Regions from separate parts of the Pseudomonas sp. PP3 genome, predicted to be linked through region 1. Evidence: riboswitches for the same ligand, from Rfam matches in the RefSeq annotation. Region 1 holds a riboswitch; the other holds the start of a gene.
What was found. A riboswitch is a leader RNA that binds a small molecule or an ion and turns the genes downstream of it on or off. The one in region 1 is predicted to bind cobalamin.

Region 1 (14,719 bases):
CGAATGCCATGAAGTGCTGGGGGCGTTCGTGCGTGGGCAGTTGCTGGTGATGGTGGCGCTGGGCGCCATCTATGCGGCGGGCCTGATGCTGGTAGGACTGGAGCTGGGGCTGTTGATCGGACTGATTGCCGGTCTGGCGGCGATTGTGCCGTACATGGGGTTTGTAATCGGTATTGGCGCGGCGCTGATTGCCGGGTTGTTCCAGTTCGGCGGTGATCTGTATCCGATGGTCGGTATCGTCGCGGTGTTCATGGTGGGCCAGGCGCTGGAAGGGATGGTGCTGACGCCGCTGCTGGTGGGGGATCGAATCGGCTTGCACCCGGTGGCGGTGATCTTCGCGATTCTGGCCGGTGGTGAGTTGTTCGGGTTTACCGGTGTCCTGCTGGCGCTGCCGGTGGCGGCGGTGATCATGGTGCTGGTGCGCCATATACATGATTTGTATAAGGATTCTGAGATTTACAGTGGTGTTGACGAGCCCGAGCTCTAGCGGGTGGCGCGGGCATCCCGGTTCACTCCCGGGATGTCCCGCAACCGGCGCCGGTTTGTTGCCCGCAGCGCCAAAGAAACTGTCATAAAACCGGAGCGTCAACGCAAACCTTTGATTTTGCTTGTGGTCTGTCGCATTGTGCGGTCGGCTTCACGGGTATAAACTTCGCAAACTTTACACAGAGGCCACTAACGGTTCCTTTGGAACTGTTCAGTCAGCATGAAACCGATTCAGCTGCCCCTAGGTGTGCGTCTGCGTGACGACGCCACCTTTATCAACTACTACCCAGGCGCCAATGCCGCTGCACTCGGCTATGTCGAGCGGCTGTGCGAAGCCGACGCCGGCTGGACCGAGAGTCTGATCTATCTTTGGGGCAAGCATGGGGTAGGGCGCACGCATCTGTTGCAGGCCGCATGCCTGCGATTCGAGCAGATGGGTGAACCGGCGGTGTATCTGCCGTTGGCCGAATTGATGGACCGTGGCATCGAAATCCTCGACAACCTTGAACAGTATGAGCTGGTCTGCCTGGATGACTTGCATGCAGTCGCAGGCAAGGCGGATTGGGAAGAAGCGCTGTTCCATCTGTTCAATCGTCTGCGTGACAGCGGTCGGCGTCTGCTGATTGCTGCATCGACTTCACCGCGCGAGCTGCCGGTGAAACTGGCGGACCTCAAATCCCGCCTGACCCTGGCACTGATCTTCCAGATGCGCCCGCTCTCCGATGAAGACAAACTGCGTGCCCTGCAACTGCGTGCATCCCGTCGCGGCCTGCACCTGACCGACGAAGTCGGGCATTTTATCTTGACCCGCGGAACCCGTAGCATGAGCGCGCTTTTCGACTTGCTCGAACAACTCGATCAGGCCTCGCTTCAAGCCCAGCGCAAGCTGACAATTCCCTTCCTTAAAGAGACGCTGGGTTGGTAGCAAAACCCGGTAAATTCAAGGTCTGAAGCGGTTTCTGGCATATTTCAGGCGCCAGAAAATCCGCTTTCCTGCACGGTTGCAGGCTGCGTCAACATTCAAAATAGGCTTAAGCGCTTAGATGTTAACGAGAAACCGATAAGTCACATAAAGTTCGATTGAATTTGCAAATGAGGATGATAGCGGGCATAGTCTCGGCTTCTTTACAACTATCAGCCACGGTCGTGCCCATGCTAAATCGCTTTGCACCCCTCGTGCCTCTCGCACTCGTTACCCTGTTGTTCGGTTGCGCTGCCCACACTCCAGTGGTCCAGCAAGCGCAGCAACAGCAGGTGAAAAGCTCCGTTACCGCTCAGTCTTCCGCTCTTTATCAGGAAGAACTCGCGACCGAAAAAGAACTGGCCGACTTCGCCGATGGCAAGTCCTACCAGCTGCCGGTTCTGGCAGACAGCATCCTTGAACGCGGCATGTCGCTGATCGGTACCCGTTACCGTTTCGGTGGTACCTCTGAAGCCGGCTTCGATTGCAGCGGATTCATCGGTTACCTGTTCCGTGAAGAAGCCGGCATGAATCTGCCGCGCTCCACCCGCGAAATGATCAACGTGGACGCACCACTGGTGTCGCGCAGCAAGCTCGAGCCGGGCGATCTGCTGTTCTTCGCCACCAATGGTCGCCGCGGTCGCGTCAGCCATGCCGGGATCTATCTGGGTGACAACCAGTTCATCCATTCCAGCAGCCGCCGCAGCGGTGGTGTACGGATCGATAGCCTGGGCGACAGCTACTGGAGCAAGACATTCATCGAAGCCAAGCGCGCACTCGCCATGGCGCCAGGTGCGGCTCCAATCGTCACCGCTCGCAAGTAAGCGGACAATTTGTAAGGTGAACTTAAAGTCTTACTTGAAGTTTGCCTGATAAGCGCTAGAATTCTGATCTATCAATGATGGCAAACCGCCTGCGTACTGCGCAGGCGGTTTTCTTTTCTGCGTCCCAGCAGAAAAAAGCCGCAGCCAGATCAGGATGCTCTGCTTATGTCGACGTCGGCCCGCCTCGCAATCATGTTCTTCGCAGCGCTGCTCAGCGCTTGCGCCAGCCGCACACCGCCACCCGCGCCGGTGGTCAGGGCACCCATCGTTTTCGGTCCTTCCCAATCGTTCTCACCTGAAGCGGAAGACGTGCTGTTTCGCGCGTTGGGCCTGGTGGGCACGCCTTATCGCTGGGGTGGCAATACGCCGGATTCGGGTTTTGATTGCAGTGGCTTGATTGGCTATGTGTACCGCGATGTCACCGGGATTTCCTTGCCGCGCACCACGCGCGAGATGATCACCATGCAGGCGGCGAATGTCGGCAAGGAAGGCTTGCAGACCGGTGACCTTATCTTCTTCGCCACCAACGGCGGCTCCCAGGTCAGCCATGCCGGGATTTACGTCGGCGAAGGGCGATTCGTCCATGCGCCAGCCACCGGTGGCACGGTAAAGCTCGACAGCCTGTCCAAAGCGTATTGGCAGAAAGCCTACCTGAGTGCCAAGCGCGTCCTGCAGCCGGAGCATTTGGCGCGCAATCCCTGATCTTCGGAGGTTGTCGTCATGACTGCTCGCACACTCAACCTCGACGATTCGCTGTATCAATACCTTCTGGACGTATCCCTGCGCGAGACGCCGCTGCTCAAGCGCTTGCGCGACGAAACCCAGGCATTGCCGATGGCGCGCTGGCAGGTAGCGCCCGAGCAAGGGCAGTTTCTCGCGTTGTTGGTGAAGCTCATCGGTGCGCGGCGATTGCTGGAGATCGGCACCTTTACCGGTTACAGCGCCCTGTGCATGGCGGCGGCATTGCCGGATGAAGGCTCGCTAATCTGCTGCGACATGCCGGGTGACTACAACGCCATCGCTCGTCGCTACTGGGAAGAAGCCGGATTGAGCACGCGCATTGATCTGCGCCTGGCGCCTGCGCTGGAAACGCTCGGCACGCTGCATCAGCCTGGCGAATTCGATCTGATTTTCATCGATGCCGACAAGGCCAACTACCCGGCCTATCTGGAGCACGCGCTGCGGTTGCTGCGGGTCGGTGGGCTGGCGGTGTTTGATAACACCCTGTGGAGCGGTCGGGTGCTGGAAAGCAATCCGCAGAGCGCAGACACCCGCGCGATCCAGGCGCTCAATCGAGCGTTGAAGGATGACGCGCGGGTAGATCTGTCGTTGTTGCCGCTGGGGGATGGGCTAACGCTCTGTCGTAAACGCTAACGATCGCAGCCGCTTATCGAGTCGCGGACACCCGCCATACCTTGTTTCCCACATCATCGGCCACCAGCAAGCCACCCTGCTGATCGATCACGACACCTACCGGCCGGCCCATGGCTTTTTCTTCGTCGTTGAGAAAACCGGTGAGCACATCAATCGGTTGTCCCGTCGGCTTGCCTGCGCTAAATGGCACAAAAATCACTTTGTAACCGCTGTGCGGTTTGCGGTTCCATGAGCCGTGCTGGCCGATAAAGGCGCCTTCCTTGAATTGCGCCGGCAATGTGTTGCCTTCGGCGAACGTCAGGCCCAGCGACGCGGTGTGCGGGCCGACCGCGTAGTCCGGCGCGATCGCCTTGGCCACCAGATTCGGGTTTTGCGGTTCGACGCGTACGTCGACGTGCTGGCCGTAATAGCTGAACGGCCAGCCGTAAAACCCACCGTCCTTCACGGAGGTGATGTAATCGGGCACCAGATCGCTGCCGATTTCATCCCGCTCGTTGACCGCCGTCCACAGTGCGCCGCTTTGCGGCTCCCACGCCATGCCGTTCGGATTGCGCAGGCCGGAGGCAAAGATCCGGTGATTACCGGTGGCGCGATCCACTTCCCAGATCGCCGCACGTCCTTGCTCCTGATCCATGCCGTTCTCGCCGACATTGCTGTTCGAGCCTACCGTGACGTACAGCTTGCTGCCGTCCTGGCTGGCAATCACATTTTTGGTCCAGTGGTGATTCAGTGTCCCGCCCGGTAAGTCGACGACTTTGATCGGTTGCGACTTGATGGCTGTGTCGCCGGTTTCGTAGTGGAAGCGCAGCAGGCGATCCGTGTCGGCCACGTACAGGTCGTTGCCCACCAGCGTCATGCCGAAGGGCGAGTTCAGGTTTTCCAGGAACACCGTGCGGGTCTCAGCGATGCCGTCGTGATTGCTGTCGCGCAGCAGTGTGATGCGGTTCGGGCTCGGTACGCCTGCTCCGGCGCGGCCCATGACTTTCTTGGTAATCCAGCCCTTGATGCCTTTGTTGTCATCGGGCTTGGGCGGGGCGTTGGTTTCGGCGACCAGGACGTCGCCATTGGGCAACACGTACAGCCAGCGTGGGTGATCGAGATTATCGGCAAATGCGCCGACTTGAGTGCCGCTGGCCGCCACGGGTTTTGCACCGTCCGGCCAGCCGATGGCCGGGGCGATGTTCATCGTCGGGAATAGCGTTTTGTTGGGTTCGGGCAACTTGGGTGACGGACCGGTGCCGTCGGAGACTTGCAGGCTGGAGGTTTCGCCGCAAGCGACGAGCCCTCCGGCGAGAGCGACAACGAATACGAGCTCGGATGTGCGCATTGCGGATCTTCCCTGTGGATGCCTTGATTTAATCATAGAGAAGCCTGGCCGCTGGTTGGTTCAACCCTTAAGCCGCGAGCCTGCTTCAGCAGCACGGCCATGCCGGGATGGTAACGGCCTGCCTGGTGATTGATCGGCGGCGGTTATTCATCTGTGCGCCCTGTCTTCAATTGACGCTCCACCCCCAACCCTCTAACCTTCGCGGCTTGTTTCAGGTGCTCTGTGGCTTGGGTCGACAGAGTGAAACAGGGAAGTCGGTGAGCGAGCGTTTCAGAAGTGAAGAGCCGCAATCCCGACGCTGCCCCCGCAACGGTAAATGAGTGAAAGATTGCGCCTTGGCCACTGTGTCGACAGACATGGGAAGGCGCGCAGTCTGGCGCAAGCCGCTCATGAGTCCGGAGACCGGCCTGATCCATCCAAGCGGCATCACGGTGGGCGATGCCAGGCTTCTTGCCGTCTATTCTTGTGCCTGCCCGCCGTTATTCCAGCCTCAACGGAGAGCTCCCCCATGACTGATACCCCTGATCGTGACGAACGTCATCTGGCGCGCATGCTGCGCAAAAAAGCCGTGATCGACGAGCGCATTGCCAACTCGCCGAACGAGTGCGGCCTGCTGCTGGTGCTGACCGGCAACGGCAAAGGCAAGAGCAGCTCGGCTCTCGGCATGCTCGCGCGATCCATGGGCCATGGCATGCGGTGCGGCGTGGTGCAATTCATCAAAGGGCGTAACAGCACCGGCGAAGAATTGTTTTTCCGACGTTTCCCCGAGCAGGTGCGTTTTCATGTGATGGGCGAGGGTTTCACCTGGGAAACCCAGGATCGTCAGCGTGATATCGCCGCCGCCGAAGCGGCCTGGGCCGTGTCGCAGGAACTGCTGCGTGATCCGTCCATCGGCCTGGTGGTGCTGGACGAATTGAACATCGCCCTCAAGCACGGTTATCTCGATCTGGATCAGGTGCTCAGCGATTTGCAGGCGCGTCCGCCGATGCAACACGTGGTGGTCACCGGTCGCGGCGCCAAGCCGGAAATGATCGAGCTGGCTGACACCGTCACCGAGATGGGCATGATCAAGCACGCCTTCCAGGCCGGAATCAAAGCGCAAAAAGGCGTGGAACTGTGAGCCGCACTGTATGAGTAGCGCTCGCCAATGCCCGGCAGTATTGATTGCCGCGCCGGCCTCCGGTCAGGGCAAGACCACTGTCACCGCCGCACTGGCCCGTTTGCATCGCAATCAGGGGCGCAAGGTGCGCGTGTTCAAATGCGGCCCGGACTTTCTCGACCCGATGATTCTCGAGCGCGCCAGCAGTGCGCCGGTTTATCAATTGGATATGTGGATGGTCGGCGAGCAGGAAAGTCGTCGCCTGTTATGGGAAGCCGCCGCTGAGGCCGATCTGATTCTGATCGAAGGCGTGATGGGGCTGTTTGACGGCACGCCGTCGAGTGCCGATCTGGCACGCCATTTCGGTGTGCCGGTGCTCGCTGTCATCGACGGCACCGCCATGGCCCAGACTTTTGGTGCACTGGCCCTCGGGCTGGCGCGTTATCAGCCGGACTTGCCGTTTGCCGGTGTCCTGGCCAATCGCGTCGGCACCCTGCGTCACGCGCAATTGCTTGAGGGCAGCCTGACCGAAGGCCTGCGTTGGTATGGCGCCTTGTCCCGGGAAACCGGAATCGAGTTGCCGAGCCGCCACCTGGGGCTGGTACAGGCCAGCGAGTTGAACGACCTCGATGTGCGCCTTGATGCGGCGGCTGATGCCTTGGCCAGCAGTTGCGAAGTCGCGTTGCCGCCAGCGGTGCAATTTGCCGCTCCCGATGTGATTGCAGCCGAGCCGTTGCTGGCCGGTGTGCGCATTGCCGTGGCCCGTGATGAAGCGTTTGCCTTCACTTATGGCGCCAGTCTCGATGTGTTGCGGGCGATGGGCGCTGAGTTGCGGTTTTTCTCGCCGATCCGTGACGCGCAATTACCCGAGGCCGACAGCTTGTATCTGCCGGGCGGTTATCCGGAGTTGCATCATGTGGCGCTGGCGCAAAACACCTCGATGCTGAACGCCATCCGTGCGCACCATGCCGCGGGTAAGCCGTTGCTGGCCGAATGTGGCGGCATGCTTTATTTGCTCGATTCGTTGACTGATGTCGAAGGCACCCGCGCCGAGCTGGTCGGTTTGCTGAGCGGTGACGCGGTGATGCAAAAGCGCCTGGCCGCGTTGGCCTTGCAGGCGGTTGAGCTGCCGGAAGGCTCGCTGCGCGGGCATACCTATCATCACTCGCTGACGACCACCGAACTGACGCCGATTGCCCGGGGCTTGAGTCCTAATGGCGGACGTGGGGCGGAAGCGGTTTATCGTGAGGGGCGGATGACGGCCTCTTATGTGCATTTTTATTTTCCGTCGAATCCACAGGCGATCGCCGCGCTTTTCGCACCCGACCTTGAAGCCGCCATCGCTGGTAAGCCAGCTCCTACAGTGAGCAGTGTGATACCTGAAGAAATGCAATTCCTTGTGGGCGCTGGCTTGCCAGCGAAGAGGCCATGACTGACAACGCCTTTTCCGATGCCGAACGCGAAGCGGTTTATCGCGCTATCGCCGAACGACGCGACATGCGCCACTTCAGCGGGGGCACGGTCGAGCCCGAGTTGCTTCGGCGTTTACTCGAAGCCGCGCATCAGGCGCCCAGCGTTGGCCTGATGCAGCCCTGGCGTTTCATCCGCATCAGCGATCGCGATTTACGCGGCAAGATCCAGGCGCTGGTGGAAGACGAGCGCATCCGCACCGCCGAAGCCCTCGGCGAGCGCACCGACGAATTCATGCAGCTCAAGGTCGAAGGCATCAACGACTGTGCCGAGGTGCTGGTGGCTGCACTGATGGAGGATCGCGAGCGGCATATCTTCGGGCGTCGTACGTTGCCGGAAATGGACTTGGCGTCGTTGTCCTGCGCGATCCAGAACCTCTGGCTGGCGTCCCGTGCCGAAGGATTGGGCATGGGCTGGGTTTCATTGTTCGAACCGCAAGCGCTCGCGGACCTGTTGGGCTTGCCCGCGGGTGCCAAGCCATTGGCGATCCTGTGCCTGGGGCCGGTCAAGGCATTCTATCCGGCGCCGATGCTGGTGCTCGAAGGCTGGGCGCAGGCGCGTCCGCTGAGTGAAATGTTGTATGAAAATTATTGGGGAGTGAGTCAATGAGTGTGGCGTTGTTGAGTGTCGCCGCGGTTGCGCTGGATGCGCTGCTGGGCGAACCCAAACGCTGGCATCCGCTGGTGGCGTTCGGCCGTTTTGCCGAGCGCATCGAGCAACGTTTCAACGGCGGTGGCCGTGGCTGGCGCAGTCATGGTGTCACTGCATGGGTGATCGCCGTGTTGCCGCTGACATTGTTGGCCACGGCATTTTCCTGGGCGCCTTATGTCGGCTGGATCGTCGAGATTCTCGCGCTGTATTGCGCCCTCGGCATGCGCAGCCTCGGTGAACACGTCGAGCCTGTGGCGAAAGCCCTGCGCAGCAATGATCTTGAAGAAGCACGCAAACGCGTGAGCTATCTGGTCAGCCGTAAAACCAGTGAGCTGGATGAAACCGAAGTCGCCCGTGCCGCCACCGAATCGGTGCTGGAGAACGGCAGCGACGCGGTGTTCGCCGCCTTGTTCTGGTTTGCCGTGGCCGGTGCGCCGGGCGTGGTGCTCTATCGGTTGAGCAATACGCTGGATGCGATGTGGGGCTATCGCAACGAACGCTTCGAGCGTTTCGGCTGGGCAGCGGCGAAGATCGATGACGTGCTCAATTACATGCCTGCGCGCCTGGTGGCATTGACCTACGCGCTGCTGGGTAAAACCCGCTTGGCCTTGAAATGCTGGCGTACCCAGGGCCCGACCTGGGACAGTCCGAATGCCGGTCCGGTGATGGCGGCGGGGGCGGGTGCGCTGGGCGTCGAATTGGGCGGGCCGGCGATTTATCACGGCGAACTGCACGAGCGTCCGCAACTGGGCGAAGGCGTGCCGGCGGATGCCGACGCCATCGACCGAGGCTGGCAATTGGTCCAGCGCGGGGTATGGTTATGGCTGCTGATTCTCTGCGTGGGGGCTGAATTTTATGCTTGAACACGGTGGCCGGTTGCGCAAGGCGGCGTTCGAATACGGCATCGAGGAAGCCGATTGGCTCGATCTGTCCAGCGGCCTCGCGCCCTGGCCTTTTCCTGTCCCTGAAATACCGTTGCGGGCGTGGGCACGGTTGCCGGAAACCGACGACGGTCTGGAACAGGCCGCTTGCGATTATTACGGTACCTTGCAGGCATTGCCGGTGGCCGGTTCGCAAATGGCCATCCAGTTGCTGCCGCGTTTGCGTCGGGCCGGCAAAGTCGGCGTGCTGTCGCCGTGTTACGCCGAACATGCCGAGGCCTGGCGGCGTAACGGTTACATCGTGCGTGAAGTGCTGGAGCAGGAAGTCGATTTCTTCGTCGACAGCCTCGACATACTGGTGGTGGTCAACCCGAACAATCCCACGGGTCTGAGCCTGACACCCGGCCGATTGCTGGACTGGCACGCGCGTCTGGCGCAGCGCGGTGGTTGGCTGGTGGTGGACGAAGCGTTCATGGACAACACGCCACACTTGAGCCTTGCGCCATTCGCCCATCAAGTCGGTTTGATCGTGCTGCGGTCGTTCGGCAAGTTTTTTGGCTTGGCCGGCGTGCGTCTGGGGTTTGTGCTGGCCGAGCGCAAGTTGCTCAAATTGCTCGCCGAGCAAGTGGGGCCGTGGGCCGTGAGTGGCCCGACCCGGGTGTTGGGCCAGGCGTGCCTGCGCGACACCGAAGGCCAAACGCAACAACGCATACGCGCCGAAGAGGCCAGTGAGCGGTTGGCGGCGCTGCTCGAACACCACGGCTTCAAACCACAGGGTGGCTGCGCGCTGTTTCAGTGGCTGATCACTGATCGCGCCGAGGAACTCCACGAGTTCATGGCCCGGCGCGGCATTCTGCTGCGCCTGTTCATACATAACAGCAGCCTGCGTTTCGGCTTGCCGGGCGATGAAGCCGATTGGGCGCGTCTCGACGCCGCATTCAATGCGTTAACCAAGGAACACCCATGATCACGTTGATGGTACAGGGCACCACCTCCGATGCCGGTAAAAGTACCCTGGTGACGGCGCTGTGCCGTTGGGTCACGCGTCAGGGGGTGAGCGTGGTGCCGTTCAAGCCGCAGAACATGGCGCTCAACAGTGCGGTGACGGCCGACGGTGGCGAAATCGGTCGCGCGCAAGCCGTGCAGGCTCAGGCGGCGTTCCTCGAGCCTCATACCGACATGAACCCGGTGCTGCTCAAGCCCAACAGCGATACGGGCGCTCAGGTGATCATCCATGGCCGTGCGGTCACGACGATGAATGCCGTGGCTTATCACGACTACAAAGCCATCGCGATGCAAGCGGTGCTGGCCTCGCACCAACGGTTGAGCGCCGCGTATCCGGTGGTGATGGTCGAAGGCGCGGGTTCGCCGGCGGAAATCAATCTGCGTGCCGGCGACATCGCCAACATGGGGTTCGCCGAAGCGGTGGATTGCCCGGTGCTGCTGATCGCCGACATCAACCGCGGCGGGGTTTTCGCGCATCTGGTGGGCACGCTGGAGCTGCTGTCACCGAGCGAGCAGGCGCGGGTCAAAGGCTTCATCATCAACCGTTTTCGCGGCGACATCGCCCTGTTGCAACCCGGGCTCGACTGGCTTGAATCGCGCACCGGCAAACCGGTGATCGGGGTCCTGCCTTATGTGATGGACCTGCATCTGGAAGCCGAAGACGGCATCGATCAGCGCCAGACCGATAAGGCCGAGCAAGTCCTGAAAGTGGTGGTGCCGGTGCTGCCACGCATCAGCAACCACACCGATTTCGATCCTCTGCGCCTGCATCCGCAAGTCGATCTGCAATTCATCGGCCCCGGCCAGGCGATTCCTCCCGCCGACCTGATCATCTTGCCCGGCTCGAAAAGTGTTCGCAGTGATCTCGCGTATCTGCGCACCAACGGCTGGGAAACTGCAATCGCCCGGCATTTGCGCTATGGCGGAAAAGTATTGGGTATCTGCGGTGGCCTGCAAATGCTCGGCGAACAGGTGCACGACCCCTTGGGCCTGGAAGGTGCACCGGGCTCCAGCGCCGGACTGGGCTTGCTGGCATTTGAAACGCAACTGGAGCAGGACAAGCAACTGCTCAATGTGCGCGGGCGCCTGGCGCTGGAGAATGCTGAAGTCGTCGGCTATGAAATTCACGCTGGCGTGACCACCGGGCCGGCGCTGGAAAACGCCGCGGTGCAGCTCGATGATGGTCGGTGCGACGGTGCCCAGAGCGACGACGGGCAGATTTTCGGCACGTATCTGCATGGCCTGTTCGAGTCACCGGCGGCCTGCAGTGCGCTGTTGCGTTGGGCGGGTTTGCAGGCGGTGCAGGAGGTGGATTACCACGGGTTGCGCGAGCGCGATATCGAGCGGTTGGCGGATTTGGTGGAGAAGCATCTGGATACCGGGTTGTTGCGTGAGCTCTGTGGGATTTAAGCCGGCTGTCTCACCAAAGATTCTAAGGATTGAACCATGCTGCAACTAATCCTCGGCGGCGCCCGCTCCGGCAAAAGTCGTCTGGCCGAAAAACTGGCGACCGACAGTCAATTGTCGGTGACGTACATCGCCACCAGCCAACCCCTGGACGGCGAAATGAACGAACGGGTCGCCCATCACCGCGCCCGTCGGCCAGCCGAATGGGCGCTGATCGAAGAACCGCTCGAACTCGCCCGCGTCCTGCGTGAACACACCCGCGCCGATCATTGCCTGCTGGTGGATTGCCTGACGCTGTGGCTGACCAACCTGCTGATGCTCGACGATGCCGAGCGCCTGGGCGTCGAACGGGATGCCTTGCTCGATTGTCTGGCATCGCTGCCGGGTGAAATCATTTTTGTCAGCAACGAGACCGGAATGGGTGTCGTGCCGCTGGGCGAATTGACTCGCCGTTATGTCGATGAAGCCGGTTGGCTGCATCAAGCTCTGGCCGAACGGTGTCAGCGAGTCGTCCTGACCGTTGCCGGTCTGCCCCTGACTCTGAAAGGAACTGCGTTATGACCCCATCCTGGTGGCTGGCCCCGTGCAAACCGCTCGACACTCAAGTGCTCGAACAGGCACAAGCCCGGCAACAGCAACTGACCAAACCGGCCGGTTCCCTCGGTCAACTCGAGTCGGTAGCGGTGCAACTGGCCGGCCTGCAAGGGCAGGTCAAGCCAAACCTGGATCGGGTCTGGATCGCGATTTTTGCCGGGGACCATGGCGTGGTCGCCGAAGGGGTGTCGGCGTTCCCCCAGGAAGTCACCGGGCAAATGTTGCATAACTTCGTCAATGGTGGAGCGGCGATCAGCGTGTTGGCGCGGCAGTTGGGCGCCTCCCTGGAAGTGGTCGATCTCGGTACCGTAACACCGTCATTGAACCTGCCGGGCGTGCGTCATCTGAACATCGGCCCGGGTACGGCGAACTTCGTCCAAGGCCCGGCGATGACTCAGGCCCAAGGCGAACTCGCTATGCAGGCCGGTCGCGACAGCGTGTTGCGAGCCATCGCGACGGGCGCGCAATTGTTTATCGGTGGGGAGATGGGCATCGGCAACACCACCGCTGCCAGCGCTTTGGCCTGTGCCTTGCTCGCTTGCCCGGTGATGCACCTGACCGGGCCGGGCACCGGGTTGAACGCAGCGGGCGTCAGCCATAAGGCGCAGGTGATCGAGCGGGCGTTGGCGTCACACGCGGCTCAGCGTGGCGATGCCTTGCAGACCCTGTTCAACCTCGGCGGTTTTGAAATGGCGGCGCTGGTCGGTGCTTATCTGGCCTGTGCGCAGGAAGGTGTCGCGGTGCTGGTAGACGGGTTTATTTGCAGCGTTGCGGCATTGGTCGCGGTGCGTTTGAATCCCGATTGCCGTCAGTGGCTGTTGTTTGGGCATCGCGGTGCCGAGCCGGGTCATCAGCATGTGCTGGAAACCCTGAGCGCCGAACCGCTGCTCGACCTCGGGCTGCGTCTGGGCGAGGGCAGCGGTGCCGCGTTGGCGGTGCCGTTGTTGCGTCTGGCTTGTGATCTCCACGGTCAGATGGCGACCTTCGCCGAGGCTGCGGTGGCGGATCGCCCGGCATGACCTTGCACCTGGACCTGTTGCGCCACGGCGAAACCGAACTCGGTGGCGGTTTGCGTGGCAGCCTCGACGACGCGCTGACCGAAAAAGGTTGGCAGCAGATGCGCGAGGCGGTGCTGGCGCAGGGGCCTTGGGATCGGTTGGTGAGTTCGCCGTTGCAGCGATGTGCGCGGTTTGCGCATGAACTCGGTGGGCAATTGGGCGTTCCGGTCGCGCTGGAAAAAGATCTGCAGGAACTACATTTCGGTGCCTGGGAAGGGCAGAGCGCTGCCGAGTTGATGAAAACCGACGCCGAAGCCCTGGGTTTGTTTTGGGCTGATCCGTATTCGTTTACCCCGCCGGGAGGCGAGCCGGTGGCGGATTTTTCGCTGCGGGTGCGGACGGCCGTGGCGCGTTTGCAGTCGACCTACGCTGGTGAGCGCGTGTTGTTGATCAGCCATGGCGGCGTCATGCGTTTGTTGCTGGCGCAGGCGCGAGGGATGCCCCGCGAGCAATTGTTAAACGTCGAAGTCGGCCATGGTGCGCTGTTCTCGCTGTCGGTTGACGCCGACGGTGTGTTAAGGGAAGTGATCTGACCATGTTGCCGTTCTGGATCGCCCTGCAATTTCTGAGCAGCCTGCCGATTCGTTTGCCGGGCATGCCGGCGCCTCAAGAGTTGGGGCGCTCCCTGCTGTTCTATCCGTTGGTGGGATTGTTGTTCGGCGTCATTCTGTGGGCGTTGAACTGGCTGTTGCTGGGCGCGCCTGCGCTACTGCATGCCGCGCTGTTGCTGACGGTTTGGGTGTTGCTCAGTGGTGCGCTGCATCTTGATGGTTTGGCCGACAGTGCCGATGCCTGGCTCGGAGGCTTTGGTGATCGCGAGCGCACGCTGACGATCATGAAAGATCCGCGCAGCGGGCCGATTGCGGTCGTTGCGCTGGTACTGGTGCTGTTGCTCAAGTTCACTGCATTGCTGGCGTTGATCGAGCAAGAGTACGCAGTCGCGTTGATCATCGTGCCGTTGATTGGGCGGGGGGCGTTGCTGGGGTTATTCCTGACCACGCCCTATGTGCGCGCCGGTGGTTTGGGGCAGGCGCTGGCTGATCATCTGCCGCGTTCGGCGGGCAAGCAAGTGTTGGCGGCCAGCGCCCTGGCTTGTGTGTTGATCGCAGGCCTCGGCGGTGTTTTGGCGCTGGTCCTGGCCGGGCTCGGGTTTGTGTGGCTGCGGCAAGTGATGCTGCGACGCATTGGCGGGACGACGGGCGATACGGCGGGGGCGTTGCTCGAATTGCTGGAGATGGCCGTTCTGGTGGGGTTGGCGTTGGTCTGAACATTTTTAAACGATCGCAGCCTGCGACTGCTCCTGTAAGGGCAAGATCTTTTGTTGGCGCTGCCGAAAGCTGCGATCTTTTGAATTTTCTGCGATCCTGTAACTTGATTTAACACACTCGCGGGTATATACACGCATCATGCTTGATTCCCAATGTTTATGTATCAACCTGCGTCGCGCCGCCCGTGGCGTCAGCAGGCATTACGACGGCGCTCTCGATGGCTTCGGGATCAACGTCGCGCAGTATTCTTTGCTGTGCAATCTGCAGCGGCTGGATCAACCGAGCATCTCCACCCTCGCTGAAGCGATGGGGCT
Region 2 (14,719 bases), 1.6 Mb from region 1:
CCGGATCGTTGACGATGAACGGATAAATGTTCGGCAACGGTCCGAGCAATGCATCCGGCCAGCAGTTTTCCGAGAGGCCGACGCCTTTGCCCGGCAGCCATTCGAGGTTGCCGTGCTTGCCGACGTGGATCAGCGCGTGGGCGCCATAGGTGTTGCGCAGCCAGAAGTAGAACGCCAGATAGCCGTGGGGCGGCACCAGGTCCGGGTCGTGATACACCGCGCTCGGGTCCACTTGATAACCGCGCGCCGGTTGAATGCCGACAAAGGTCAGGCCGAAACGCAACCCGGCGATCATCATCCGGCCGCTGCGGCACATCGGATCGTTTTCCGGCGTGCCCCAACGCTCCATCACTGCGGCGCGATTGGCTTGGGGCAGCGCGTTGAACATCGTCAGGTATTCATCCATGCCCAGGCTTTGCTGGCAAGGACGCTGGTCGAGGGTGTCCAGATCATTGCTGACGCCGCCGAGCAGTTGCTGGATCAACGCGGTGCCACTGTCCGGCAGTTCGGCGGGGAGCGGATAGCCTTCGGTGTGCAGCGCGCGGAGAATGTTCAGCGCCGCCGCTGGCGTGTCCAGGCCCACGCCGTTGCCGATGCGGCCGTCGCGGGTCGGGTAATTGGCGAGGATCAGCGCCACGCGCTTTTGCGCATTGGGCAGGCGCGCCAGATCGATCCAGCGCCGCGCCAGTTCGGCGACAAAGTCCATGCGCTCGGGTTGCGGCCGGTAGCACACCACATCCGATTGACTGCGCTCACTGCGCCACGCCAGATCCTTGAAACTGATCGGCCGGCTGATGATCCGCCCGTCCAGTTCCGGCAAGGCAATGTGCATTGCCAGATCCCGCGGGCCGAGGCCTTGATCGCTGGCGCGCCAGCCCGGTTCGTTGTCCTGGGCGCAAATGGCCTGAATCACCGGGATGTTGCGGCGAAACGGACGCAAATGCGGCGCTTCGGGGCTCGATTGGGCAAAACCGGTGGTATTAAGGATCACTCCGGCTTCTGCTTCATCCAGCCAATCCTCGACTGCCGCCAGACAGCCGGGCTCTTTCAAACTGGCCAGGGCAATCGGCAACGGATTCAACCCCGCTGCCTGCAACCGCTGGCAAAAAACATCGATGAAACCAGTATTCGCCGCTTGCAAATGCGAGCGGTAAAACAGCACCGCCGCCACCGGTTGACCGGCCTGCCAATCGGCCTGCCAGTCGCTCAATGCGGGGGTGTGTTTTTGCGGATGGTAAATCGCCGTGCGCGGCAATGCTTGCGGCTCGTCCCAGGCGTAATCCCGCGCCAGCCAACGGTTGGCCAGGCAGCGGAAGAAGTCCAGCGCGTTGCCCATGCCGCCCTGGCGCAGAAACTGCCAAAGTCGGTCTCGATCTTCGGCATCGACAGTGCTCAGGTCACTGAGCTCCGGGTCCGGGCGATCATCCCCCGGCACCAGAATCAACTGCACACCACGCTGCGACAACTCCACCAGCCGCTCGACGCCGTAACGCCAATAGGCAATGCCGCCGTGCAGCGAGATCAGAATGACCTTGGCGTGGCGCAAGACTTCATCGACATACAGATCAACCGACGCATGGTTCTGCACCTGCATCGGGTTGGCCAGGCGCACGCTCGGGTAATCGTCGGGCAACTGCTGCGCCGCTTCGGCGAGCAGCGCCAGACTGGAATCGCCGCTGCACAGGATCACCAGCTCGGCGGGGGTTTGTCCAAGGTCGGCAATGTTGTCATCCGACACGAAACCGCCGGGCTGGGTCCTGAGCAGGTGCATGGCTTATACGCTGAGCGCGGCGCGCAATTGCGCTTCGAGCAAGGCGGCATCCAGCGCCTGGCCGATCAGCACCAGACGCGTGGTGCGAGCTTCTTCAGCGCCCCACTGACGGTCGAAGTGCTTGTCGAAACGCGTGCCCACGCCCTGGATCAGCAAGCGCATCGGTTTGTTCGGGATCGCGGCGAAGCCTTTGACGCGCAGGATGCCGTGCTGGACCACCAGTTGCGTCAGCGCGTCCATCAGCAGGCTTTCATCGGATGCCGGCAATTCGATGGAGATGGAGTCGAAAGCGTCGTGATCGTGGTCGTCATGATCGTCATCATCGTGATGGTGATCGTGGTGACTGTGACGGCTATCGATGTGCTCTTCGGAACCGGCGCCGAGGCCGATCAGCACGTCCAGCGGCAGGCGACCGCTGCTGGCTTCGATGACTTTTACCGCGGGCGGCAGCTCTTCGGCAACTTCCAGGCGTACGCGGGCCAGGTCTTCCGGGCTGATCAGGTCGGCCTTGTTGAGGATCACCAGGTCGGCGCTGGACAGTTGGTCAGCGAACAGTTCGTGCAGTGGCGATTCGTGATCCAGGTTCGGGTCGAGTTTGCGCTGGGCGTCGACCTGATCCGGGAATGCGGCGAAGGTGCCAGCCGCCACGGCCGGGCTGTCGACCACGGTGATGACCGCATCGACGGTGCAGGCACTGCGGATTTCCGGCCACTGGAAGGCTTGCACCAGTGGTTTTGGCAGTGCCAGGCCCGAGGTTTCGATCAAGATGTGATCGAGGTCGCCGCGACGGGCGACCAGTTCGCGCATCACCGGGAAGAACTCTTCCTGAACGGTGCAGCACAGGCAGCCGTTGGCCAGTTCGTACACACGACCGCTGGCTTCTTCTTCGGTGCAACCGATGGAACACTGCTTGAGGATTTCGCCGTCGATGCCCAGTTCGCCGAACTCGTTGACGATCACCGCGATGCGGCGCCCCTGAGCGTTGTCGAGCATGTGCCGCAGCAACGTGGTTTTGCCCGAGCCGAGGAAGCCGGTAACGATGGTGACAGGGAGTTTGGCCAGTGTTTTCATCGGATGCCCTTTGGCAAGGTGGCGGGCATACGGGACGAGAACCGGCAACGCACATGCGCGCCGGAAGCGTTCGCCACCGGATCACCCCGCCCGGTTGTAGTGAGAATCTGTATCGAGGCAGGTCTCCTGGCTGACGGTGTGCCAGTCGCTTGACTGGCGTTTACTGCGCCTTCCCGCGGGCTCAAGGGTTGAGCGTGCAGTGGCGTGGCAGCGAACATCACCGTTCACAGTTGCGGGGGCAGCCGCGGCATTGACCGCGTTCCCTTCTTAGCTTCGACAGATGCCGAAGAACCTCGAAAGCGCAAGGCTACGCATGGTATTGGGGCGGGTCAATGTCCGCCGTGCATCACGGTCGTCTGTGGCGAGGGAGCTTGCTCCCGCTCGGCGGCGAAGCCGTCGTAATACCTGCTGACGAGGTATTCCAGAAAGAATGCCGGGGGTCGCTTCGCAACCCGGCGGGCGCAAGCTCCCTCGCCACAGGGGATGTGGTACCTCAAACGAGAACCCTTGCCAATTGACGCCCAGCCCTCGCCCATGCTCTCCTACGCATCTTGTTACGGGTGCCCTTCACAGGGTGAAACGGGAAACCGGTGAATCATGTGCTTTACTCAAGGCCATGTCAGTCCGGTGCTGCCCCCGCAACGGTAAGCGAGCGAAGCGTCAGATCCACTGTGCCCATCCGGCATGGGAAGGTGACGTTTGCAGGTCAAGGCGAAAGCCTGTGCCCCTCGTGAGCCCGGAGACCGGCCCGCAACACAAAGTGAAAACACAATCACTGAATGACAAACCCGCGGTGGGCGGGCGCTGTTCGAATCCCTGCGCGCCCGTTCGTGTGCAGGATCTTGCATGCGCTTTAGATTCCCCGCTGACAGACCAGAGGGAAACGCCATGTCGACCATCAGCAGCACCGGCCACAGCAGCTCCGCCAGCGCCACCACCACCCTGACTCAACGCCTGACCGCCGCCGTTTTTGCGTCGATCCTCGGCGCGTGCCTGGTGTACTTCGCCGGTTTCTCGCACATCGAAGCGGTGCACAACGCCGCCCACGATACCCGTCACAGCGCCGCGTTCCCGTGCCATTGAGACCCGCCGAGATGATCAAGCGTATTGCGCAAACCGCAGGTTTCACCGGGCTGCTCGCCGCCCTGCTGCTCACCCTGCTGCAAAGCTTCTGGGTTTCCCCGCTGATTTTGCAGGCCGAGACTTACGAGAAATCCGAACCGGCCGCTGTTGAAGTCCACGAACACGCACACAGCGAAGGCGCCGTCGCCGCTCACACCCACGATGGCGAAGCCTGGGAGCCGGAAGACGGCTGGCAGCGCGTGCTGTCGACCACCGGCGGCAACCTGGTGGTGGCCGTCGGTTTCGCCCTGATGCTGGCCGGCCTGTACACCTTGCGTGCGCCGACCAAAACGTCCCAGGGTTTGCTCTGGGGTCTGGCCGGCTACGCAACCTTCGTGCTCGCGCCGACACTCGGCCTGCCGCCTGAGTTGCCAGGCACCGCTGCCGCCGATCTGGCGCAACGGCAGTTCTGGTGGGTCGGTACTGCGGCCTCCACTGCAGTCGGTATCGCGCTGATCGTGTTCAGCCGTCACTGGCTGATGAAAATCCTCGGCGCGGCGATCATTGCCGTTCCCCACGTGATTGGCGCCCCGCAACCGGAAGTGCATTCGATGCTGGCACCCGAAGCACTGGAAACCCGGTTCAAAATCGCTTCGCAGTTGACCAACGTCGCGTTCTGGCTGGCCCTGGGCCTGATCAGCGCCTGGTTGTTCCGCCGCAAAAGCGATGGCCAATACCACGCATGATGGATCCCCGCACAGCGCCGACCCTGGTGGTCGGCCTGGGCTGCCAGCGCGGCTGCCCCGTCAATACGTTGCGGGCGCTGCTGGATCAGGCACTGCAAGCGCATCAAATCGAACTGCATGACATCATGGCCCTGGCCAGCATCGACTTGAAACGCGACGAACCGGCGCTGAGCGAGTTGGCCGCTCAACTGGCGCTACCGCTCATGTATTTCAGCAGTGAACAACTGGCCGCTTATCAGCCACAACTCAGTCACCATTCGCAGATCGCTTTCGAGCGCACCGGATGCTACGGCGTGGCAGAAAGTGCCGCCCTCGCGCTGGCCGAACAATTGACCAATGCACCGGCAAAACTGCTGATCTCGCGACAAAAGTATGCCCAGGCCACTCTGGCATTGGCCTGCCCTGCGTAAAATCCCCGATAATCCACGTATCCGATCATGAGCAATCTTCATCTGAAGCCTTGCCCAGCCCCTTTTTACCCACAGGAATCGACGATGACCGTCTACTTCATTGGCGCAGGTCCCGGCGACCCGGAACTGATCACCGTCAAAGGCCAGCGGCTGATTCGCAGCTGTCCGGTGATTATCTATGCCGGCTCATTGGTGCCTGCTGCGGTGCTTGAAGGCCATCAGGCCGAAACCGTGGTTAACAGCGCCGAATTGCATCTGGAACAGATCATCGAACTGATCAAGACTGCCCACGCCAACGGCCAGGATGTGGCGCGGGTGCACTCGGGAGATCCGAGCCTGTATGGCGCCATCGGTGAGCAGATCCGCCCTCTACGCGAACTCGGCATTCCTTTCGAGATCATCCCCGGCGTGACCGCAACCGCCGCCTGCGCCGCGCTGCTGGGGGCGGAATTGACGTTGCCGGACGTGTCACAGAGCGTAATCCTGACTCGCTACGCCGACAAAACCACGATGCCAAAAGGCGAGGAATTTTCCAGTCTGGCGCAGCACGGGGCGACCATGGCGATTCATTTAGGGGTTAATCATCTGGCGAAGATTGTCGAGGAGCTGCTGCCGCATTATGGCGCCGATTGCCCGATTGCGGTGGTTCATCGCGCGAGCTGGTCGGATCAGGACTGGGTGGTGGGGACGCTTGAGGACATTGCCGGGAAGGTTGAAGAAAAAGGGTTTCGACGCACGGCGTTGATATTGGTAGGTCGAGTATTGGGCAGTGATCAGTTCAGCGAGTCGTCACTGTATCGCGCGGGACATGCGCATCTTTATAGACCCTGAAACACTTGTGGCGAGGGAGCTTGCTCCCGCTGGACCGCAAAGCGGTCCCAACATCAGCCAACGCACTCATCACGGGAAATGCATCGGCTGTATTGTGATGGCTACACCATCAAGCGGGAGCAAGCTCCCTCGCCACAGCGCCGTTTTTTAGGTCGCAGCGAACACCTTAGTAGTAGGCGTTTTCTTTCTGCGTGTGGTCGGTTACGTCACGGACGCCTTTGAGCTCCGGGATGCGCTCGAGCAAGGTACGCTCGATGCCTTCCTTCAAGGTCACGTCTGCCTGGCCGCAGCCCTGGCAACCGCCACCGAACTGCAGAACGGCAATGCCGTCCTCGACCACATCGATCAGGCTGACCTGACCGCCGTGGCTGGCCAGCCCCGGGTTGATCTCGGTTTGCAGGTAGTAGTTGATGCGCTCGTTGACCGGGCTATCAGCGTTGACCATCGGTACTTTGGCGTTTGGCGCCTTGATGGTCAGTTGGCCGCCCATGCGGTCGGTGGCGTAGTCGACAACCGCGTCGTCCAGGAACGCTTCGCTGAACGAATCGATGTAGGCCGTGAAGCTTTTCAGCCCCAAAGCGGTGTCTTCAGGTTTTTCTTCGCCTGGTTTGCAGTAGGCAATGCAGGTTTCTGCATACTGGGTGCCAGGCTGGGTGATGAAGACGCGGATGCCGATGCCCGGGGTGTTCTGCTTGGAAAGCAGATCGGCCAGGTAATCGTGGGCGGCGTCGGTAATGGTAATAGCGGTCATGGAAACTCCTCGCAGGCTTGGGCGCAGTTTACGCCAATCATCGCCGCGGACAAAGTCCTAGTATTTTTGTCGGGAAAGATTGCCACGATCCCCCAGCACGCGCTGCCGGAGGATCGGTGGTTTTTCACAGGTTTTCGTAGCGATTCATGTCCAGCACGCCCTCTTCCACCGGTTCGGTTTCGTGGATGTAGCGGCTTAAATCATGAAAGTACTGCCAGAACTGCGGATGACTGCGACGAATCCCCCAGCGTTCGACGATTTTCTCCAAACGATCGACGTCCTTGGCATTTTCCATCGCTGCCACAAACGCCGGAACCTCTCCGGCCGGGATGTTGAACATGAAATTCGGATAGCTGCTCAGTACGCCCGGGAAAATCGTCAGGGTGTCCAACCCCGGCTGATAACGCAGTGATTCGCCGAGCAGGAAAGCCACGTTGCTGTGGGCGCGGTTGCGCAGCAGGCTGTAGACCACACGGGTTCCGCTCGACGTTTCGATACGCAACATTGTGGCTTCCGGCAGTTGATCGATGACCCTGAGCCCGGCTGCCGGTCGCGCCGTGAGCGTGCTCAAGGCTTGTTCGGCATTTTGCAGCTCGGGATCAATGTTAGGCCGCGAACAATAGGCGCCGTCACAGCGATTGATCGGGTCAGGATTGGCGTTGAGATCGCCGTAACGCGCCAGCAACTGCATGGCGAAATCACGCTTGGGGTCTTTTTCGTCCAGTTTCAGCGCGGTCGGCTTGTCGTTGTCGATGGTCTCGTAGTCCAGCCACATCTTGAATTTGCCGCTGTTCTGGTACCAGTCGTCAAGATAACCCTCGCGCGAATCCGCCGGCATCAGGCGCAGGAAGTTCTGCTCGGCGCCATTGCGGATCAGGTCGAAATACAGGCGCGTCTGCGCTTGATGGGAGACGTTGCCGAACACGTCGAAATTCACTGCCAACTGGTAATACGTACGCTCCAGCAACGGGTAATCGAACAACCACAGGGTTTGCGGCACTTCGCCGATCAAGCCTTTGGTCACGGCGGCGCTGTCGAAATGGCGGAAAATGCTCAGCAACGCATTGTCGTTGCCGGCCCACAGCGTCGACCAGCTCGGCGCCGGCACATCGGCGTAGCTGTCGCGGCGCAGGGCTTCGTACTCGTTTCGCTTGTCGCGGTAGTCGTGCCACAGGCTCAAGACGCTGCCGACATCGTCGTTCTGCCCCGGCATCGCCAGCAACGGCGTGGCTTGGCCGCGATAGTTCGGGTCGGTGACGTAGAGGTCGTGCTCCGGCGCCTGGAACAGTGCCCAGAAGTTGTCACGGATCACGTCAGTGGCGATCTGCCCCCGGCAAACCGGGCCGCGAATAAAGGTGCGCACGAAATACTCGGCGTTATCGAGCATGAACTGATAACGCGCCTGGGCCGGGATCGCTTCAAAGGTCGCAAACGGGTTGGCCCGGCTTTGCGGCCCATAGCCCGGCAGCGCAGTGGCCTGCCAGTTACCGCTGTAGAACAGGCTCTTGACCCGGGCCATCTTCGCCGCGCTCAACGGGTAGGTAATGTGGGTTTTATGGACGATCACGCCCTGCACCGGCCACAGACGGTAGTAGAACTGACTGCCCGGATCATCGTTCGGACGACGGGTCTTGACCATGTCGATCGGCTGCCCGGTCGGCGTGCGCGATCTCACCCACTGAAAGAAATGCCCCGGCTCGCCATCCTTGAAATAGATGTGCGCGAGAAACCAGTGCTCGTACAGCCAGCGCCCTACGAGGCTCTGCCGGGCACCCGGCGAGTTGAGCAGGTTCTCCCACTGCACCACCTGCAACGCTTCTTTCGCGCTCGGCACCAGGCCCTGCTCATCGATCGGTGCACCGGAGGCCAGCCAGCGTTGCAGCGTCTGGTATTGCTGATCGGTGAGGCCGGTGACCGCCAGCGGCATGCCTTCCCTAGGGTGGGCACCCGCGTAGCCATCAAACTCGGCCGGCATCGCGCACATGTTTTCCCGGTTCAAGCCCAGGACGATGTCTTCGGGCAATTTGGCATTGGGTTGCAGCGGCGTTCGGTGACCCAGCTCAAGCATCCGCGCCATCAGGGCAGCCTGATTGCTCTGGGCATCGAGCACTGAGTAAAAGCCCATTTTCTGCCAGCCCTGTTTGCCGCTCGCGTCATAAAACAATCGGGTCGGTGCCACGGCCTGGCTGCGATCACCGTCATACACCGGGACTTTGGTCGCACCGCGCGCGGCACCTTCGCCACTGCCGAGGTTGAGCTGGCAGGCTGCGTCATTGCAGGCATGGCAGGCTACACACTTCTCGGTGAAGATCGGTTGGATGTCGCGGGTGTAGGAAATGGAAGAAGAACTGCCAGAGGATATCCCCGGACCTTGCGCCACGGCGCCCCAGCTTAAAAACAGCAATACACTGCTGATGACAACGCGATACGACATGTCCCTGGTCCCGATCCTTTAAAAAACGCCGCGATTCTACCGGTCTGGCACCCACCTCAACATGAACGATATTCATGCAAAACCCGGACATGCTCTAAATCCGCACAGGTTTGCTATTATCCCGGCCCTTCGTCATGGTCTTTCCGAGTAGTCCTAATGTCCGATCGCAGTGTTCGCCTTCAAGCTCTCAAGCACGCCCTCAAAGAGCGCATCCTGATTCTCGATGGCGGTATGGGCACGATGATCCAGAGCTACAAGCTCGAGGAGCAGGATTACCGTGGCAAACGCTTCGCCGACTGGCCGAGCGATGTCAAAGGCAACAACGACCTGCTGGTGCTGACCCGTCCTGACGTGATTGGCGGCATCGAGAAAGCCTACCTGGATGCCGGCGCCGACATTCTGGAAACCAACACCTTCAACGCCACCCGGATCTCCATGGCCGATTACGGCATGGAAGAACTGGCCTACGAATTGAACGTAGAAGGCGCTCGCCTGGCGCGCAAGGTCGCCGATGCGAAAACCCTCGAGAACCCGGACAAGCCGCGCTTTGTCGCCGGCGTACTCGGCCCGACCAGCCGCACCTGCTCGCTGTCGCCGGATGTCAACAACCCTGGCTACCGCAACGTCACCTTTGATGAGTTGGTGGAGAACTACACCGAAGCCACCAAAGGCCTGATCGAAGGCGGCGCCGACCTGATCCTGATCGAAACCATCTTCGACACCCTCAACGCCAAAGCGGCAATCTTCGCCGTGCAAGGGGTGTTCGAAGAGCTGGGCGTCGAATTGCCGATCATGATTTCCGGCACCATCACCGACGCCTCCGGCCGCACGCTGTCCGGCCAGACCACCGAAGCGTTCTGGAACTCCGTGGCCCACGCCAAACCTATCTCGGTCGGCCTGAACTGCGCCCTCGGTGCCAGCGAATTGCGCCCGTACCTGGAAGAACTGTCGAACAAGGCCAGCACCCACGTTTCCGCGCACCCGAACGCCGGCCTGCCGAACGAATTCGGTGAGTACGACGAACTGCCGTCGCAAACCGCCAAGGTCATCGAAGAATTCGCCCAAAGCGGCTTCCTCAACATCGTCGGCGGCTGCTGCGGCACCACGCCGGGCCACATTGAAGCCATCGCCAAAGCCGTGGCCGGTTATGCGCCGCGTGAGATTCCGGACATCCCAAAGGCCTGCCGCCTGTCGGGCCTGGAACCGTTCACCATTGATCGCAACTCGCTGTTCGTGAACGTCGGCGAGCGTACCAACATCACCGGTTCCGCCAAATTCGCCCGCCTGATCCGTGAAGACAATTACACCGAAGCCCTGGAAGTCGCCCTGCAGCAGGTCGAAGCCGGCGCCCAGGTGATCGACATCAACATGGACGAAGGGATGCTCGATTCGAAGAAGGCCATGGTGACCTTCCTCAATCTGATCGCCGGTGAACCGGACATCTCTCGCGTACCGATCATGATCGACTCCTCCAAGTGGGAAGTGATCGAAGCCGGCCTGAAATGCATCCAGGGCAAGGGCATCGTCAACTCGATCAGCATGAAAGAAGGCGTCGAGCAGTTCATTCATCACGCCAGACTGTGCAAGCGCTACGGCGCCGCAGTCGTGGTGATGGCGTTTGACGAAGCCGGCCAGGCCGACACTGAAGCGCGCAAGAAAGAAATCTGCAAACGCTCCTACGACATCCTGGTCAACGAAGTCGGCTTCCCGCCGGAAGACATCATCTTCGACCCGAACATCTTCGCCGTGGCCACCGGCATCGAAGAACACAACAACTACGCTGTGGACTTCATCAATGCCTGTGCCTACATCCGCGACGAGCTGCCGTACGCGCTGACCTCGGGTGGCGTGTCCAACGTGTCGTTCTCGTTCCGCGGCAACAACCCGGTGCGCGAGGCGATCCACTCGGTGTTCCTGCTGTACGCGATCCGCGCCGGCCTGACCATGGGTATCGTCAACGCCGGTCAACTGGAGATCTACGACCAGATCCCGGCAGAACTGCGCGATGCCGTGGAAGACGTGATCCTCAACCGCACCCCGGAGGGCACCGACGCCCTCCTCGCCATCGCCGACAAGTACAAGGGCGACGGCAGCGTCAAGGAAGCGGAAACCGAAGAGTGGCGCAACTGGGACGTCAACAAGCGTCTGGAACACGCGCTGGTCAAAGGCATCACCACCCACATCGTCGAAGACACCGAAGAGTCGCGGCAGTCGTTCGCGCGCCCGATCGAAGTGATCGAAGGGCCGTTGATGTCCGGCATGAACATCGTCGGCGACCTGTTCGGCGCCGGCAAAATGTTCCTGCCGCAGGTGGTGAAATCCGCCCGTGTAATGAAGCAGGCCGTGGCCCACTTGATCCCGTTCATCGAACTGGAAAAAGGCGACAAACCGGAAGCCAAGGGCAAGATTCTCATGGCCACCGTAAAAGGCGACGTACACGACATCGGCAAGAACATCGTGGGCGTGGTACTGGGTTGCAACGGCTATGACATCGTCGACCTCGGCGTGATGGTCCCGGCGGAGAAAATCCTCCAGGTGGCCAAGGAAGAAAAATGCGACATCATCGGCCTGTCCGGGTTGATCACACCGTCACTGGATGAAATGGTCCACGTGGCGCGCGAGATGCAACGCCAGGACTTCCACCTGCCGTTGATGATCGGTGGTGCCACCACCTCCAAGGCGCACACCGCGGTGAAGATCGAACCCAAGTACAGCAACGATGCGGTGATCTACGTCACCGACGCCTCCCGTGCGGTCGGTGTGGCCACCCAGCTGCTGTCCAAGGAACTCAAGGCCGGTTTCGTCGAGAAAACCCGCCTGGATTACATCGATGTCCGCGAGCGCACCGCCAACCGCAGTGCCCGCACCGAACGCTTGAGCTACGCGGCGGCGATCGCGAAGAAGCCGCAGTTCGACTGGAGCACCTACGCGCCGGTCAAACCGACATTCACCGGCACCAAGGTGCTGGATAACATCGATCTGAAGGTCCTGGCCGAATACATCGACTGGACGCCGTTCTTCATTTCCTGGGACCTGGCCGGCAAGTTCCCGCGCATTCTGCAGGACGAAGTGGTGGGTGAAGCGGCTACGTCGCTCTATGCCGACGCCCAGGAAATGCTCGCCAAACTGATCGACGAGAAGCTGATCAGCGCCCGTGCGGTGTTCGGTTTCTGGCCGGCCAATCAGGTGCGCGATGACGACATCGAACTCTACGGCGATGACGGCAAGCCTTTAGCCAAGCTGCATCACCTGCGTCAGCAGATCATCAAGACCGACGGCAAGCCGAACTTCTCCCTGGCCGACTTCGTCGCGCCCAAGGACAGCGAACTCACCGACTACGTGGGTGGATTCATCACCACCGCCGGCATCGGTGCCGAAGAAGTGGCCAAGGCCTATCAGGACGCTGGCGACGACTACAACTCGATCATGGTCAAGGCCCTCGCCGACCGTCTGGCCGAGGCCTGCGCCGAATGGTTGCACCAGCAGGTGCGCAAAGACTACTGGGGTTATGCCAAGGATGAAGCACTGGATAACGAAGCACTGATCAAGGAACAGTACAGCGGTATCCGCCCTGCCCCGGGCTACCCGGCCTGTCCGGATCACACCGAGAAAGCCCAGCTGTTCGCCCTGCTCGATCCGGAAGCCGAGGAAATGCGTGCCGGCCGCAGCGGCGTGTTCCTCACCGAGCACTACGCAATGTTCCCGGCCGCTGCCGTCAGCGGCTGGTACTTCGCTCACCCGCAGGCGCAATACTTCGCCGTGGGCAAGATCGACAAGGATCAGGTGCAGAGCTATGCGTCGCGCAAAGGCCAGGAATTGAGCGTGACCGAGCGCTGGCTGGCACCCAATCTCGGTTACGACAACTGATCGGTGCATCGCGTGTTGCCAGCCTGTACGCGTAAGCGTTAACCACTATCGCCAGCAAGCCGGCTCCTGCAGAAATACGTATTTCCTGTAGGAGCCAGCTTGCTGGCGAGGGCGCCTGGAGAGCGTTTTACGCACTCACGGATGAACCGGCACCGCGGGTGGACGACTCAATGTCAGCCACCTCTTTGCGAGAAAGCTCTATCAACTTCGCATTGCGCGCTGCGGCGTGATCAAAGAGCTGACTCAAGAAAGCAGGGTCATCAGCGCCCGCATCCTGATCCACATCCATAACCTCCACCTCATCGAGCGCCTTGAACACGTCAGGGTGTTTCTCCTTGAGGTAAGCCACCCAGTAATCGCGCTGGATCAATTCCTCAAAAAAGCCATCGGACCGCTCGGCAGCGACGACTTCCAGGCGTGCGGCCGCCAGTTGTTGGGGGGTGACGCCTGACGCATAGGTCATGTGTTTCGGTTGCCCGGGGAGGCTCAAGCCATCGTCCCAACCATCGGTAAGGCCAATTCGATAGCCCAGGCGTACCTCGGCTTCATCCCGACCGCTATGACTCGCCGCTTTCGTTGCCAACTCGTCGACCTTATCGAGCCGGAACAACTGCCGGGACAACTTCAACAGTGCCTCGGCTTTGACGCCCACGCGTCCGGCAGGAATCTCGAGCAAGGCATTGTGCGTGAACACTTTGCTTTCCAGCCCACTGAACGTCAGGATTCGACCGTCGACACAGGTGCCATGGGTGGCGGAGCTGGCGAACAGGACCTCTCGAAGCTCGGTGTTGCCGACAGCGGCCTCCATCACAGTCCACACTCGCCGAGTCAGGTCGGCATTTGCCACCCGGAACTCCCGCGTATCCTGCAATCGCGAGAGCAAATGAAAGAACGCCGCATTGTCCGGCTCTGCCGCCAGTTGACTCCAGATTTCGCTTTTGGTGGCCAGCTCCTCAGGGAGGGCATTGGCGAGCCAGGGTGTTTTTTGTTCTGAGTCCGGCTCGTCTTCAGGTAGCTCTTCATCCGATTCGATGCTTTCCGTGCTGCTTTCCCCGAAGTTGTGTGCGTCATCAATCATCAGGTCCAGATCCGCACGTGAAAAGCCCAGCACGGTCTCGTGAGCGCCCGCATCGCGGTAAGCCCGCAACCGCTCAAGACTTTCTAACAACATGTCGTCGTTGTCGGTGAGGTCGGTGCCGGCCATGAGCAGGTCATGACTGCCATCCAGCGCTTGCGGCGCAATGGAAACGATGCCGTTGCCGCTCAGATTCAGCGTCCTCAGGCGACTGGCATCGAGCACGCCTTGCGGCCACTCGGTCAAATCGTTGTTGCGCAGATCAAGCGTCTCCAATGCCTCGAAATCCGTGACATCAAAGGCCTCCAGTTCGTTGTAGCTCAGGTCCAGCCATTGCAGGCGCTGCAGGGGACTGAGCGCGGCATGCAAGTGTTCGCTATCGTCCAGCCGGTTCGAGGACAGCTCCAGGCGTTCGAGCTTGTCCATGTGCCTGACCGGCTCGGGGATGATCTCCAGATCATTGCCATTGAGTTCCAGCGTCTGCAATTGCGTGAACGCGTTGAGGAACTCGTCAGAGCCCCGACCGCTCAGTTTCACGCTGGTCAGGTTCAGTCGGGTGACATGCTCGAACGCTGCCGGCAACGCAGGAAGATCGCCCAGTTGCAGGCCATTGAGATTCAGTACCGTGTCCGCAACCCCTTCGTTGCCGGTCAAGCCTGCGCGCCAGCATTCCAGAATCCGCAAGGCACCCTGCCTGCGGG

Region 2: it holds a riboswitch for cobalamin, as region 1 does, so the genes downstream of both, KHO07_RS14950 (CbtB-domain containing protein) here and cobO (cob(I)yrinic acid a,c-diamide adenosyltransferase) in region 1, are expected to answer to the same signal.

What each region holds. Positions count from the first base shown of each region.
Region 1 covers NZ_HG995459.1:1,740,859-1,755,577, forward strand. Annotated here, with positions in the region: gene KHO07_RS08105 (AI-2E family transporter) at 1-487, shown strand, start outside; gene hda (DnaA regulatory inactivator Hda) at 707-1,411, shown strand; gene KHO07_RS08115 (NlpC/P60 family protein) at 1,639-2,271, shown strand; gene KHO07_RS08120 (C40 family peptidase) at 2,437-2,973, shown strand; gene KHO07_RS08125 (class I SAM-dependent methyltransferase) at 2,992-3,645, shown strand; gene KHO07_RS08130 (sorbosone dehydrogenase family protein) at 3,659-4,972, opposite strand; cobalamin riboswitch at 5,169-5,398, shown strand; gene cobO (cob(I)yrinic acid a,c-diamide adenosyltransferase) at 5,481-6,092, shown strand; gene KHO07_RS08140 (cobyrinate a,c-diamide synthase) at 6,103-7,503, shown strand; gene bluB (5,6-dimethylbenzimidazole synthase) at 7,500-8,150, shown strand; gene cbiB (adenosylcobinamide-phosphate synthase CbiB) at 8,147-9,055, shown strand; gene cobD (threonine-phosphate decarboxylase CobD) at 9,048-10,040, shown strand; gene KHO07_RS08160 (cobyric acid synthase) at 10,037-11,488, shown strand; gene cobU (bifunctional adenosylcobinamide kinase/adenosylcobinamide-phosphate guanylyltransferase) at 11,525-12,046, shown strand; gene cobT (nicotinate-nucleotide--dimethylbenzimidazole phosphoribosyltransferase) at 12,043-13,098, shown strand; gene cobC (alpha-ribazole phosphatase family protein) at 13,095-13,670, shown strand; gene KHO07_RS08180 (adenosylcobinamide-GDP ribazoletransferase) at 13,673-14,404, shown strand; gene KHO07_RS08185 (MarR family transcriptional regulator) at 14,544-14,719, shown strand, end outside.
Region 2 covers NZ_HG995459.1:3,297,109-3,311,827, forward strand. Annotated here, with positions in the region: gene cobN (cobaltochelatase subunit CobN) at 1-1,771, opposite strand, end outside; gene cobW (cobalamin biosynthesis protein CobW) at 1,775-2,842, opposite strand; cobalamin riboswitch at 2,941-3,153, opposite strand; cobalamin riboswitch at 3,384-3,609, shown strand; gene KHO07_RS14950 (CbtB-domain containing protein) at 3,731-3,925, shown strand; gene KHO07_RS14955 (CbtA family protein) at 3,937-4,650, shown strand; gene KHO07_RS14960 (cobalamin biosynthesis protein) at 4,647-5,060, shown strand; gene cobM (precorrin-4 C(11)-methyltransferase) at 5,145-5,891, shown strand; gene nfuA (Fe-S biogenesis protein NfuA) at 6,058-6,642, opposite strand; gene KHO07_RS14975 (fatty acid cis/trans isomerase) at 6,767-9,076, opposite strand; gene metH (methionine synthase) at 9,233-12,943, shown strand; gene KHO07_RS14985 (NEL-type E3 ubiquitin ligase domain-containing protein) at 13,071-14,719, opposite strand, start outside.